3 regions of the Anoxynatronum sibiricum genome follow, and region 3 is predicted to be linked to each of the others. Evidence: riboswitches for the same ligand, from Rfam matches in the RefSeq annotation. Region 3 holds a riboswitch; each other region holds the start of a gene.

Region 1 (4,216 bases), on a different contig from region 3:
CTATGCACCAATTACTCTCAGTTCCGCTTCCAAATCGACGCCGTGGGTTTCTTTCACCCGCTTGCAGATCAGGTTCATCAGATTAACGACATCTGCTGCTGTCGCATCTCCTGTGTTAACAATAAAGCCGGCATGAAGTTCTGACACCATGGCACCACCCACAGCCACGCCTTTTAACTGACAATCTTCAATCAGCTTTCCTGCAAAATACCCTTCAGGCCTCTTGAAAACACTACCGCCACTGGGCAGATAATAAGGTTGTCGTGTGACGCGTCGCTGCCAGTAATCATCCATCATAAACTTAATTTGCCTGTATACTCCTGACTTCAGCGCGAGATTGGCCGATAAGATGATTTCTCCCGTCTTCTGCACACGACTGGATCGATATCCCATGTGCATTTCATCAAGCGTGAGAGTTTGAATAATGCCTCGGGAGTTCATCACCCGGCAATTCACCAGGATGTCTTTCATTTCGCCGCCATAGGCACCTGCATTCATGGCCAGTGCTCCCCCCAGTGTTCCGGGGATGCCGGCAGCGAACTCAAACCCTGCCAGAGATTGCTGTAATAATGTGCGTGACAGACTGGAAAGAGTCGCCCCTGCCTGTGCATTGACCTGTTGTCCATGAACGGTGACACGATTCATCTTTTTGCCTATTTTGATCACCACGCCCCTGATGCCTGTGTCTGAAACCAGCATGTTGCTGCCGTTTCCAATGACCATGACAGGAACACCGCTCTCCTGGCAAAGGGATAGAAGACCAGCCAACTGGGCTTCTGTGCCGGGTTCTGCCAGATAATCAGCAGGACCGCCTATTTGAAAGGAAGTATGTGCTTTCATGGGCTCCTGACAACGCAAAGCCGGTTCTCCCACTATCTGTTTCAGTGCCTTCTCCAATGCTTGCTCAATCAAAATGTTCACCTCTGCCTTTTTTTGCCGGAACTCATGAGGAAATCTTCCGGCTCCCTGTGACCGTCTCACTTCATTATATCGGTTTGCATGGGAAGGGTCAACGCACTGTCATTCGTATAAGTCACCTATTCTCTCCAACAGAAAAGCCCATCATGAAACATGTGGGCTTCAGGTGGCTGCGTTTCTCAGAAGGTATCAACCACCAATCTGACACATATTACGGCTGGTACAGCGCTCATCTAGATCTAACTGATGTCTTTCCGGTTTGCGATCAATGGCCTGGGCAATGACTTTGGTGATTTGACTTGCAGGCTGATGCAATACCGAACGAAGATCAATTTCATCATTGCTGTGAAGGCAGGGTTTCAACCGGCCGTCGCTGGTAAGGCGAATGCGGTTGCATTCATGACAGAAATGATGACTGATGGGATTAATAAATCCCACTCGTCCCAGGGCACCCGGCAAGCGATAATACTGGGCTGGACTTCCATTTTCCCGCTGTTCTGTAAGCAAAAATCCCAGCTTTTCCAGCAGTACATCATTGGATATGAACCTATTTTCTGCCCACTGGCTGGCTTGTCCCACCGGCATCAGTTCTATGAATCGAACATCGATGTGTTCATTGATCGTTAGTGATGTAAAGTCTTTGACTTCATCATCATTAAGACCTCCTATCACCACCGTATTCAGCTTTAGTGGTGTCATTCCCAGCGAAAGAACGGTTTCAATTCCTTCAAGAACATCAGACAGGCGCCCGCCACGGGTAATCTCACGATAGCGGTTTTCCTTCAGCGAGTCAATGCTTATATTAAAACGATTTAAACCTGCCTCCTTCAATGGTTTGGCCATTGATTTCAGCAGTGTCCCATTGGTCGTCATGGCAATTTCTTCGATACCATTGATTTGCCTTAACTGTTCCACCAGCGAAACAATCCCATTGCGTACCAACGGCTCACCACCAGTGATGCGAATTTTTCGGATACCCAGAGGTACACTGGCTTTCACAATGGAAACGATTTCTTCAAATGACAAAAGATCTTCATGGGTGCGCTTTTCAACACCTTCTTCCGGCATGCAGTATTGACAGCGCATATTGCATAAGTCTGTCACCGAAATACGCATATACGTGATGTGGCGACTGTATCGATCTGCCATACATGATCCTCCTGTCTCTTAGCATTTCTCTCTGATGCAATACAAAAAAGGAGCCGATGGTAAGGAGGCTCCCTGCGGGGCTTTTTTCCTTTCCATCACGGGAGGCACGGGGATTTCTCCCAGTACCCGACGGTTGTTCTTCATAGGAATGCATTCCCTTAGAAAAAAACAACTCGGAAAAAATTCTGATCATTCATTTAAGTTGATTATATCACTCTTCCCCTTTAATGAAAACCCTTTCCCTGCCTGTGTAAATATTCATGCGGTTCCCCCGCGCAAATCCAATGAGGGTCATATTCAACTGTGTCGCCAGTTCCACCGCCAGATTGGTGGGGGCCGATCTGGAAATAAGCGTCGCAATACCGTAACGCGCTGTTTTTATCACCATTTCCGAAGAAAGGCGGCCACTGGTAATCAGCCACTTTTCATCTACCGAAATATCCTTGATCAAAGCCTCACCAACAACCTTATCCAGTGCATTATGACGGCCCACGTCTTCATGAAAAAGTTGAATGCCTGAGATGTCACATAATGCACAGGCATGCACTCCCCCAGTTTCCTGAAACAGAATGGATCGTTTTTGAAAAGCAGAAGACAGTTGCAGTATCACATCAAACGGGATCTTGTATTGGTTCTTAATGGGCTGAGTCGTCAGAGCATCCAGCACGTCGAAAAAGACAGTACCTTTTCCGCAGCCGGTGGTAACAGCTCGCTTGCCTTTTAATCGAGTTTTTAACTCTGGATTTTCTTTCAGCTGAACGTGAAATTTACCTTCATCGCTATCGAGGTAATAGTTGAGCAAGTCTTCTCTTCGGAGTAAAATCCCTTCAGAGTATAAAAATCCCACTGCCAGATATTCCATGGCCGTACCTGAACTTAAGAGTGTGATCCACTCCTGCTCATTTAAAAAGATTGTCAGGGGCTTTTCCATGATGACTTCATCACTGGTTTCGATGGCAACGGGCCTTGCCAACGGGCCTTCCTGCTGGATTCGCATGATGGAACAGGTATGCTTGACGTTTTGCTGTTCGAGATTCATTTGTGACCCTCCCTGTGTACTACTATGATTATTATACCAGAATCCGGTTTATTCGCCGACATTTTGTGGTATAAATATGGTATAATAGTGTTAAGATTTTAACGGGGAGGCGTTTAAATGAAACAGAATTATCAAAACATCATCCGCTATGCCATGGAGCGGGAATTGCAAGGTGTGGATTTTTTCCGCCATCAATCTGAAAAAGTAAGCCTGGCCAGTGCAAAAGACATGTTATTGCGACTGGCAGACGTTGAAATGGACCATTACGAGTACCTGAAGGAACAACTGGAGCATTTTGAAAAGCATCAGACTTTTAAAGAGGTAGACTTTGATCTTGACCGGGAAAAAAATATTTTTGCCGATCGTGCAGAGAATGAACTGCTTGACCAGCAGGTGACTGAAAGCATGGTACCTGACATGAGTGTGCTGCGCACTGCCTATTTAATGGAAAAAGATTTTGCTGAATTTTACCAGAATGCAGCTGACAACACCGATGATCCCAGTGCCAAAAAACTGTTCCACACTTTGGCTTTATGGGAACAGGGCCATGAAAAACTGTTCAAGGAAGAACACCAGCGTTTGATGGAAGACTACATGAGCCAGCCCTGGGGTGGTTGATGTTTCGACTGAACTGAGCTGAGTACTCTAAAATCACCTTTTGAAAAGATCGCGGCACACAAAACCCGGTTTCTCATTACTTGAGAAACCGGGTTTTTATAGTCTTGTGTGTGACGGCTTACGCCATTTTTTCCAGGTTAACCCCTGTCACTTTTAGGCCTGGGATCTTGCAGTACTGGTCAAGCACTTCACCGTTAGTCAGCACATTCGCGCCACTTTCCCAATGGAAGGGTATGAAGAGAACACCCTTTTCCACTCTGTCGGTCACTTTTGCTTTCATGGTGACAAAACCGCGACGGGATGTAATCTTAACCATGGCACCATCTTCAATGCCTTTGGCTGCCGCCAATTCAGGGTTCACTTCCACGTATACTTCCGGCGCCATATTGTTAATACCTTCTGTTTTGCCGGTCATGGTACGGGTGTGATACTGATAAAGGATGCGGCCGGTGGTCATCACCAGCGGGTACTCTTCATCCCCCAGCTCTCCTG
Region 2 (4,216 bases), on a different contig from region 3:
GCAAAAAAATGTGGCTTGGCTGAAAACTATATCAAACAGGTGGAGTCGGGCAGGAAAGTGATCCAAGAACAGGCAGCCCAGCGTATTTTACAGGTGTTGGGAGAAGAGACGGATGTATTGCAGCAGGGGTCCCATCTTCGTCGGGACTCTGGGGAGAACGAGGATGACCGTGAAACTGAAAACAATCGGTCAACCAGAAATCAGGCGGTGAAACGGGATGCCTCCCTTTCCATCGAACCCAATGATCAGTGGACTGATGCCCTGGCCCATATCATCAGGCGTTTCCCTGTAGAAAATCTGGCAACAGGGAAAATAGTGGCGCAAAAAGAACTGCCGGTATTGGGCAAAAAAATAGAGGGAGTTCCCTGGGAGAGAGTTCGATTTTTTCAGGTGGCAGACGGCCAATTACAGTCCCTGCGAATTTTTAAGGACGATCTGGTAATGGTCTGTGAAACAACTGAAATCATCAATGGTAAAATCCATGTCATCGAAGTAAACGGCCAAAAAATGATTCGCAAACTTTCGAAAGATCAGCAGAAAAAAATTCTGTTATCCACCGGAAGTTCAGGGGAAGTACCCACAGCTGTCACTGAGAAGCAATTAAAGCTGATTGGCCGCTGTGTCAGCGTTGAGTTCAGAGTCTGATTAAATTAAACCCTGCTGGATAAAAGAATGCACCAGAGGGTGTGCGTGACTGCCAAAGACTTTTTCAAGGGGGCCGGCATCCTGAAGAGTACCCTCATACAAAAAGGCTACCTGGTCACACATGCGTTTTGTCTGTTGCAGGTTATGGGTGACCATTAACACCGTGGGGTGATAGGCTTCGTAGTGGATGCGAATCTGTTTTTCAAGAAGCAGAATAGAAGTGGGGTCAATATTGGCAGTGGGCTCATCCAGCATGATCAACCGGGGCTTGAAAACAAGGGCCCTGGCCAAAGCCACTTTCTGAGCCTCGCCACCTGAAAGTGTCCAGGCTTTTTGATCTCGCAAATGTTCAATTTGAAAGCATGTCAGCATTTCCTCCACTTGCTCTTTAAGTTGCTGCGCGGGAACATGGCGCAGCTGCAGCGGGTACGCTATGTTTTGAAAAACAGAAGTGCGTAACAGGTAAGGCTTTTGGAAAACCAAAGTCATGTCAAGAAGTAATCGGTCATTCAGAGGCAGACCATCGTATAAAATCCGACTCTGACAGGGTGCTGTCAGGGAAGAGATGATTTTAAGCAGGGTGCTTTTTCCGGAACCGTTGGGGCCGATGATTCCCCAAAAACAGCCACTGTCAATCTCCAACCGGGAGATATCCAGCACCTTTTTTTCATCATAGCTTTTGGTGAGGTGTTCGATGAAAAGATGCATGTTATCGCTCCTGTTGCCAATGATACAGCAGTGAATTGATGATGAAAGAAATCAGCAGCAGCACAATGCCGGTGGCGATGGCCAGGGAATACTCTCCCATATTGCGAAGCATGGCAATGGTGGTGGTCATGACCCGGGTGTGCCCCCGAATATTTCCACCCACCACCATGACAGCCCCCACCTCAGAAATAGCCCGGCCATACCCGGTGACAACAGCCGACATGATATTGATACGCAATTCTCGAATGAGCAGCCAGAGTGTTTGAGAAGGAGAAGCCCCCATGGTTTTGGCAAGGTCTCTGATCTCGCTGCCTCTTTCTTTGGTGCCATTAAACACAACACCGGTGATAATGGGTGTCACCAGGCAAAACTGGGCAATGATCATGGCCGTGGGGGTAAAGTTGAGGCGAAATTGCCCCAAAGGGCCGCTGCGAAGCAGTAACAGAAAAATGACCAGCCCAATGACCACCGGCGGCATGCTCATTAGCGTATAAATCAATCGAACCAGCATTTTTTTACCAGGAAATTCTTTGATACCGATGGTAAGGCCAAAGGGGATTGCCACAATGCCTGCCAAAAAAGTGGCAGTCAGTGAAACAAAGAGAGACAGGCCGACAATTTCTAGGAATTCCGGGTCCATTCTGATGAGCAGATGAACGGCATCCCGGGTTCCCTGTATGAGATTATCCATGAATACGCCCCTTTGTCAAAGTAGTCAACTACATGGAACCACGAAACAAAAAAACTCCCTGAAGCTGAAAATGCAGAAAGGGAGTTTTGGTGATTTTTCGGCTCCTTTCCACAGTGGGAGGCATCGCTGTTTCCGGCAATACCTTAATGGTTTTTGGTCATGGCGCTGAGCGCGGTAGACGCAAAAACTCGGAGACTTAAGCGCTGGTTGGTGATAACGCTTACTGCTGATTATACCGAAGGGGTGGTGGCTTGTCAACGAGCAGACGTTGATACCCGGCGGTATCATGCCGTTGATTGCAGAGAGGCAAGTCGACCAGAAGGCAACTATGTGATAAAATAAATCAAATTACAGGAACAGCACCGGGCCGGACTACCGGAAGGATGATGTGGTACGTATGAAAACGCATAGACAGCGCAGAGAAATCAGCCTGCAGGCCAAAATCATGTTCTTTTCTGCTTTTATTGTGACGTTGAGTGTTCTGAGTGTCAGCTATGGGTTTCTCAAAACCATGGAAGCCAGCCTGTTAAAAGAAGTGGAAAACAATGTTCTCAATACAGCCCGTATTGTTGCCCGCATGCCAACGGTGATTGGCGCATTTGAAACAGCACATCCTGAAGAAACCATTGATCCCTTGATGAAAGTGATTCGAAGCAGCAGTCGCGATGTACAATTTATCACGGTAACGAATATTGAGGGGATTCGCTACTCCCATCCCAATCCTGAACAGCTGCTGAAGCCTTTTGCAGGCGGCGATGAGGGGCCCGTGCTGCAGGAAGGAAGCGAATATATTTCGGTGGCACAGGGAACGCTGGGAATCTCCACCAGGGCGCTGACTCCCATTATCCACCCTGCAGGCCATCGCCTTGGTATGGTGGCGGTGGGCACGCTGAATCGCAACATCGAACAGGCGACGGCAGAAATGCGATGGCAGGTCTATCGCTTTGCTTTAATTGGACTAGTATTGGGCCACTTGGGCTCCATTTGGATGGCAAAGCACCTGAAGAAAATTCTGCTGGGGTTGGAACCCTACGAAATCTCAAAACTGTTAAAGGAGCGCAATGGGATTCTGAAAGCCATTAAAGAAGGTGTAATGGCTATTGATGCAGATGGAAATGTTTCCATGATCAACGAAGCGGCACGAACAATGTTGAGTATCTCTCCGGATAAACAGGAAGGGATGCACATCGGTGAAATTATGCCTGAGTCCAAAATGCCCCGGGTATTGAAAACCGGGCAGGCAGAGCTTGATATTCAGGATGTCATGAACGGTGTTCCCATTATGGTCAACCGCATTCCCATCACAAACGCCAAAAATGAAATTGTGGGTGTGATATCCAGTTTTCGTCTCCGGGATGAATTGACCACTCTTGCTGAACAGCTCACAGGTGCCCGGATGCTGGTGGATTCTCTGCGTGCCAACACCCATGAGTTCATGAGCAAGATGCATGTGCTGTTGGGATTGCTGCAGCTGAAAAATTATGATCTCGCCGAGAAGTATATACTGGAGGAGACAGAAAGCCAGCAGCAGATCACCAGTCAGGTCATTCGTCACATTAAAGAACCTGCCGTGGCGGCGCTGATCATCGGGCGATTCAGTGCGGCGAGAGAGTCGGGGTTAACCATGATGGTTGACCCTGCCAGTCAACTGTCTGTTCTGCAGGGACGCATTAGCAGCAATGCATTGGTCACCATCATCGGAAACCTCCTGAACAATGCTTTTGACGCTCTGAATCAGCGGGAAAACGGGCAGGTGACACTGAGTATTCAGGAAACAGATCATGCCATCATGCTTCAGGTGGTGGACAATGGAGAAGGCATGTCATGTGACATACAGGAAAAGATTTTCAATCGGGGATTTTCCACCCGTGAAGGAGACAGGGGAACGGGCCTTTTTCTTGTCAATCAGGTGGTTGGAACACTTCATGGAACTATTCGGGTTCAGTCGAAAACAGGAAATGGAACCACTTTTTGGGTGAGACTGCCCAAACAATGGCCTGCTGTCAGGGAAAATGAGGGGGAGGATCAATGATTCGTGTCATGATTGTTGAAGACGATCCAATGGTGGCAGAAATCAATCACCGGTATGTCAACTCTGTAGAGGGTTTTCGGGTTGCAACCATAGCCCGAAACGGAGAACAGGCGATGGAAATGCTTGAAAAAGAAACTGTC
Region 3 (4,216 bases):
AGTATGAAGATCATGTACTGCATAAACATTGCACTGCGGGTGAGTGCAAGGCTTTGGTCAAATATAGCATCGACCCTGAAAAGTGCATCGGCTGCACAGCTTGTGTAAGAGCCTGTCCAGTCAATTGCATCGAAGGTGCTGTTAAAAAGGTGCACGTGATCAGATCGGCAGATTGCATTTCGTGTGGTGCTTGCTTGCGCGCATGTAAATTTGATGCAGTTATTAAACCTTAGGAAGAGGTGGATCAAGTGGATATGATTAATGTAACCATCAACGGCTGTCACATTCAAGTGCCGAAAGAAACGACGATATTGGAAGCTGCTGAGAAGTGTGGCGCACACATTCCGACACTATGTCACATGAACCTTGGTGAGTTGGGTATTGTCAACCAGTCTTCATCCTGTCGGGTGTGCATGGTTGAAGTGGCAGGACGCCCGGCGCTGGTACCTTCCTGTTCAGAAAAGGTGACAGAAGGAATGGTCATCACGACAGATTCTCTGAGATCTATCACGGCGCGTCGCATGTCGGTGGAGTTGCTTTTATCGAATCACCCCAAGGAATGTCTAACCTGTGCCAAAAATCTGGAGTGCGAACTGCAGAGTCTGGCCCAGGAGTTGGGGATAAGAGAAATAAAATGGGAAGGTGAACGATTGGACTACCCGAAAGATCAGTCCAGCTACTCGCTGGTAAAAGATCCCAACAAATGTGTGATGTGTCGTCGTTGTGAAACCATGTGCAACGATGTGCAAACCTGTGGCATCTTATCAGCGGTAAATCGGGGTTTTGGAGCTTTTGTGGGGCCTGCTTTCAACATGGACATGGCTGACACATCCTGCACATTTTGTGGTCAATGCGTTGCCGTTTGCCCAACTGCAGCCCTAACAGAAGTGAACAACACCCATTTAGTATGGAGAGAGCTTAACAACAAAAATCGCCATGTTGTAGTTCAGGTGGCACCGGCCATTCGCGTCGCAATTGGTGAAATGTTTCATATGGCGCCGGGAGAAATAACGACGGGAAAAATTGCAGCAGCACTAAGGAGACTAGGATTTGATGGGGTTTTTGATACCGACTTTGCGGCAGATTTAACGATCATGGAAGAAGCATCTGAACTGGTTCATCGCATTCAGCATCAGGGTACGCTGCCAATGCTTACCAGCTGTTGTCCGGCCTGGGTCAAGTTTTTTGAACATCAGTTTCCAGACATGCTGGATATTCCATCGACCTGTAAATCTCCTCAGGTAATGTTTGGAGCCATCGCCAAAACTTACTATGCAGAGAAAAAACAAATTAATCCTCACGACATCACGGTTGTTTCCATTATGCCCTGCTTGGCAAAAAAAGCGGAGGCAAAAAGGCCTGAGTTTACAAAAGAGGAAGATTCCAATGTGGATATCGTCATTACGACAAGAGAATTTGCCCAAATGATGAAAGAAGCGGGAATAGATTTTGCCAATCTTGAGGATCAACCTTTTGATTCGATGATGGGTGAAAGCACAGGTGCTTCAGTTATTTTTGGAACAACAGGCGGAGTCATCGAGGCAGCAGCCAGAACGGCTTATGAATGGATCACAGGTGATACACTTGAAAATGTTGAATTCAAAGCATTGAGAGGGCTTGAAGGAATTCGGGAGGCAACGATTACCATTGGTGACATGGATCTAAGGATTGGAATTGCTCATGAGTTGGGAAATGCTCGAAAGTTGTTGGAAGATATCAGGGATGGCAAGTCCAGTTTTCATGCCATTGAGATCATGGCATGTCCAGGAGGGTGCATTGGCGGAGGAGGCCAGCCATATCACCATGGTAACATGGAAATTATTAAAAAACGCCAGGAGGCAATTTATCGGGAGGATCAGGGAAAGGCAAAGCGAAAATCCCATGAGAATGAAGAAGTGCTTCGACTTTATGAGGAGTATTTAGGGAAACCTTATGGCGAAAAAGCACATGACTTGCTGCACACCCACTATATTGCCAGAGAAAAAATTTAATTAAAGGGCTGTGATGCTTATGGGATATATCATAGATGGTTTGACTTTCATTAACAACAATCCATTTTAATCAGTTGGATTAGAAAACAAATACCTTGACAATAATATCACAACAGATTATAATGATTAAGACAACTTAATAACTCCGAGTCTTTTTCTCTACCGGTACGCTCATCTCGTACCCATGAGAAACTGGCCTGTAGGGTATTAGTGGAAACGCTGGCACCTCCCATTGTGGAAAGGAGATGAACCGAACGTCAGGATGATTTTCTTGTCGTGTTCAAGGTGCCTTCTCTTAGGCACCTTTTTTTCTTTCTGCCGGCGAAAACTCGGAACTGGACCCAGTGACCTTCCTTAGCCGTGGAGTCGCACACACTTCTTCGGCTCAGGTTCCTTGCCGGTCCTGCAACAACGCAAAGAATGTCTCCCCAAGATCATTTCTTGAATTGTCAAGCAGGATCGGCTTTTTTTAGTTAGGTTTTGAAGGAGTGGTGTTGACTTGATACTGAGCAATCATTTCTGGCAAAAACATGATGAGGCGGTTTTTGAGAGAATCAAAACATTTAAAAGCAAAAAAAATGAGGTGTGGCTGATAAAGGCCAGGAAAAGTGATGGGACGCCTCAACAATATGTCTTGAAGGCCTATCAAGATCATAAACGCCTTGTGAAGGAAATGGAAATGATAACGGCACTGCATCGGCAGGGACTTGAAGTGCCTGCTGTTTATGAGCAGCAAGGCAGCTATTTGCTGATGGAATACATCGACGGAATTACTCTCTGTGAGGCATTTGAAAAACAGGAATGCAAATGGACAGAGGGTGATCATCTGCCAGAGTCTACAATGGAAATAATAGGATTGTTGACTGGCTGGCTGGAAAGGTTCTATCAGATAACGAAGGAGCTTGAGGGTAAGAGAATGATCATGGCTGATGTCAATCTGCGAAATTTTTTATGGACTGACACCGTTTTCGGGGTTGATTTTGAAGATTGCAGAGAAGGTAGATATGAAGAAGATGCAGGAAAAATATGCGCTTATGTCTACACCTATAGCCCAATGGCGACTCCTTTTAAAAAGCAGCTGGTAAATGCATTTGCGGATACATTTGTGAAGGAGCTGCTTCTTGAAGGAAGTTTGATCTACCACTACATGGATCGGGAACTGAAGATGATGGAAAGAAGAAGAAAAATGGCTATTCCCCATTTCAAATAAAACAGCTCTTCTTGAGAGTGTTTTTATGCTGGTAATGCGATAAAACGAAACCCTGGCTGAAGAACAGCTAGGGTTTCGTTTTATCGCATTACTCTTTCCCAAACATGACCGAAGTGGCTTTGATAATGGCTACCAACTCATCGCCCACCTGAATGTTCATTGATTCCGCTGCCCCTTTGGTGATTAGTCCGGTGACGATCATGCCTTCAGCAATTTCAAGTTGCACTTCGGAACTGGTGACGCCATGCACCACTTTGACCACTTTTCCTTTAAGCTGATTTCTTCCGGTTATTTGCATTTTTACTCACCCCCTTTCAGCGTTCCATTTTTTTCTAACGATGATCCAAACCCAGACAATAAACAGTGACCAGGTAATACCCAGGAACAGCGACAAGATACCCGTCAAAAGAGTTGCTGCCAGATCAGGTGTTTTTCGGGCGGTTTGAAAAAGCGCCAAACCTGAGTAAAAAAGCAGTGCTCCTAAGGCTCCAAAGGGGATCACCATCTCCAGATGGGGTGATGCAAACAACAGTGCAATCACTATCAAAACAAATCCTGATATGATATTGGATCCACCTGTACGGGCACCAAATCTGTACTGAGCCGCTAAACCGCCTGCCCCATGACACATGGGGAAGCCTCCAAAAGGGACTGAAAACAAACACATGGCACTCATACTATAAAGAAGCTGCTTTTCCTGAACTTGGCGGTCCAATAAATCGCTGATGAGTAATGAAGTGGCTAAAACGGCATTTCCAAGAGTGAGAGGAATCTGCGGCAAAGACGCTTTCGTGAACCCGCTGATAAAAGAAGGAAAGTCAGGCAATGTTAAAGCTGGGAGGCGCATGAGTGTAACCGGAGGTGGTCCAAAACGAAAAAGGCCGACAATAATTCCCAGTAGAAAAACCATCAGAGCTGAAACATCCAGATGCCTTGAAAATCGATAGTAGAAAATGATGCCCATTGCCAAGGCACCGAGAATGAAATCATACCTCATCATCACCATGGCCTGCCT

Evidence for each region. Region 3 has a riboswitch for molybdenum cofactor ahead of AAIG11_RS04350 (BUD32 family EKC/KEOPS complex subunit). Riboswitches for the same ligand answer to the same signal wherever they lie in the genome.
Region 1: it holds a riboswitch for molybdenum cofactor, as region 3 does, so the genes downstream of both, moaA (GTP 3',8-cyclase MoaA) here and AAIG11_RS04350 (BUD32 family EKC/KEOPS complex subunit) in region 3, are expected to answer to the same signal.
Region 2: it holds a riboswitch for molybdenum cofactor, as region 3 does, so the genes downstream of both, AAIG11_RS01135 (ABC transporter permease) here and AAIG11_RS04350 (BUD32 family EKC/KEOPS complex subunit) in region 3, are expected to answer to the same signal.

Annotation. Positions count from the first base shown of each region.
Region 1 is NZ_JBCITM010000001.1:374,940-379,155, reverse strand. Features, by position in the region: gene murB (UDP-N-acetylmuramate dehydrogenase) at 1-921, opposite strand; gene moaA (GTP 3',8-cyclase MoaA) at 1,108-2,067, opposite strand; molybdenum cofactor riboswitch at 2,137-2,258, opposite strand; gene fdhD (formate dehydrogenase accessory sulfurtransferase FdhD) at 2,279-3,106, opposite strand; gene AAIG11_RS01645 (ferritin-like domain-containing protein) at 3,224-3,724, shown strand; gene fdhF (formate dehydrogenase subunit alpha) at 3,843-4,216, opposite strand, start outside.
Region 2 is NZ_JBCITM010000001.1:259,179-263,394, forward strand. Features, by position in the region: gene AAIG11_RS01125 (helix-turn-helix domain-containing protein) at 1-645, shown strand, start outside; gene AAIG11_RS01130 (ATP-binding cassette domain-containing protein) at 646-1,353, opposite strand; gene AAIG11_RS01135 (ABC transporter permease) at 1,355-2,044, opposite strand; molybdenum cofactor riboswitch at 2,130-2,250, opposite strand; gene AAIG11_RS01140 (ATP-binding protein) at 2,442-4,076, shown strand; gene AAIG11_RS01145 (response regulator) at 4,073-4,216, shown strand, end outside.
Region 3 is NZ_JBCITM010000003.1:143,829-148,044, forward strand. Features, by position in the region: gene AAIG11_RS04340 (NADH-quinone oxidoreductase subunit NuoF) at 1-233, shown strand, start outside; gene AAIG11_RS04345 (NADH-dependent [FeFe] hydrogenase, group A6) at 255-1,991, shown strand; molybdenum cofactor riboswitch at 2,123-2,252, shown strand; gene AAIG11_RS04350 (BUD32 family EKC/KEOPS complex subunit) at 2,626-3,201, shown strand; gene AAIG11_RS04355 (TOBE domain-containing protein) at 3,290-3,499, opposite strand; gene AAIG11_RS04360 (putative sulfate/molybdate transporter) at 3,506-4,216, opposite strand, start outside.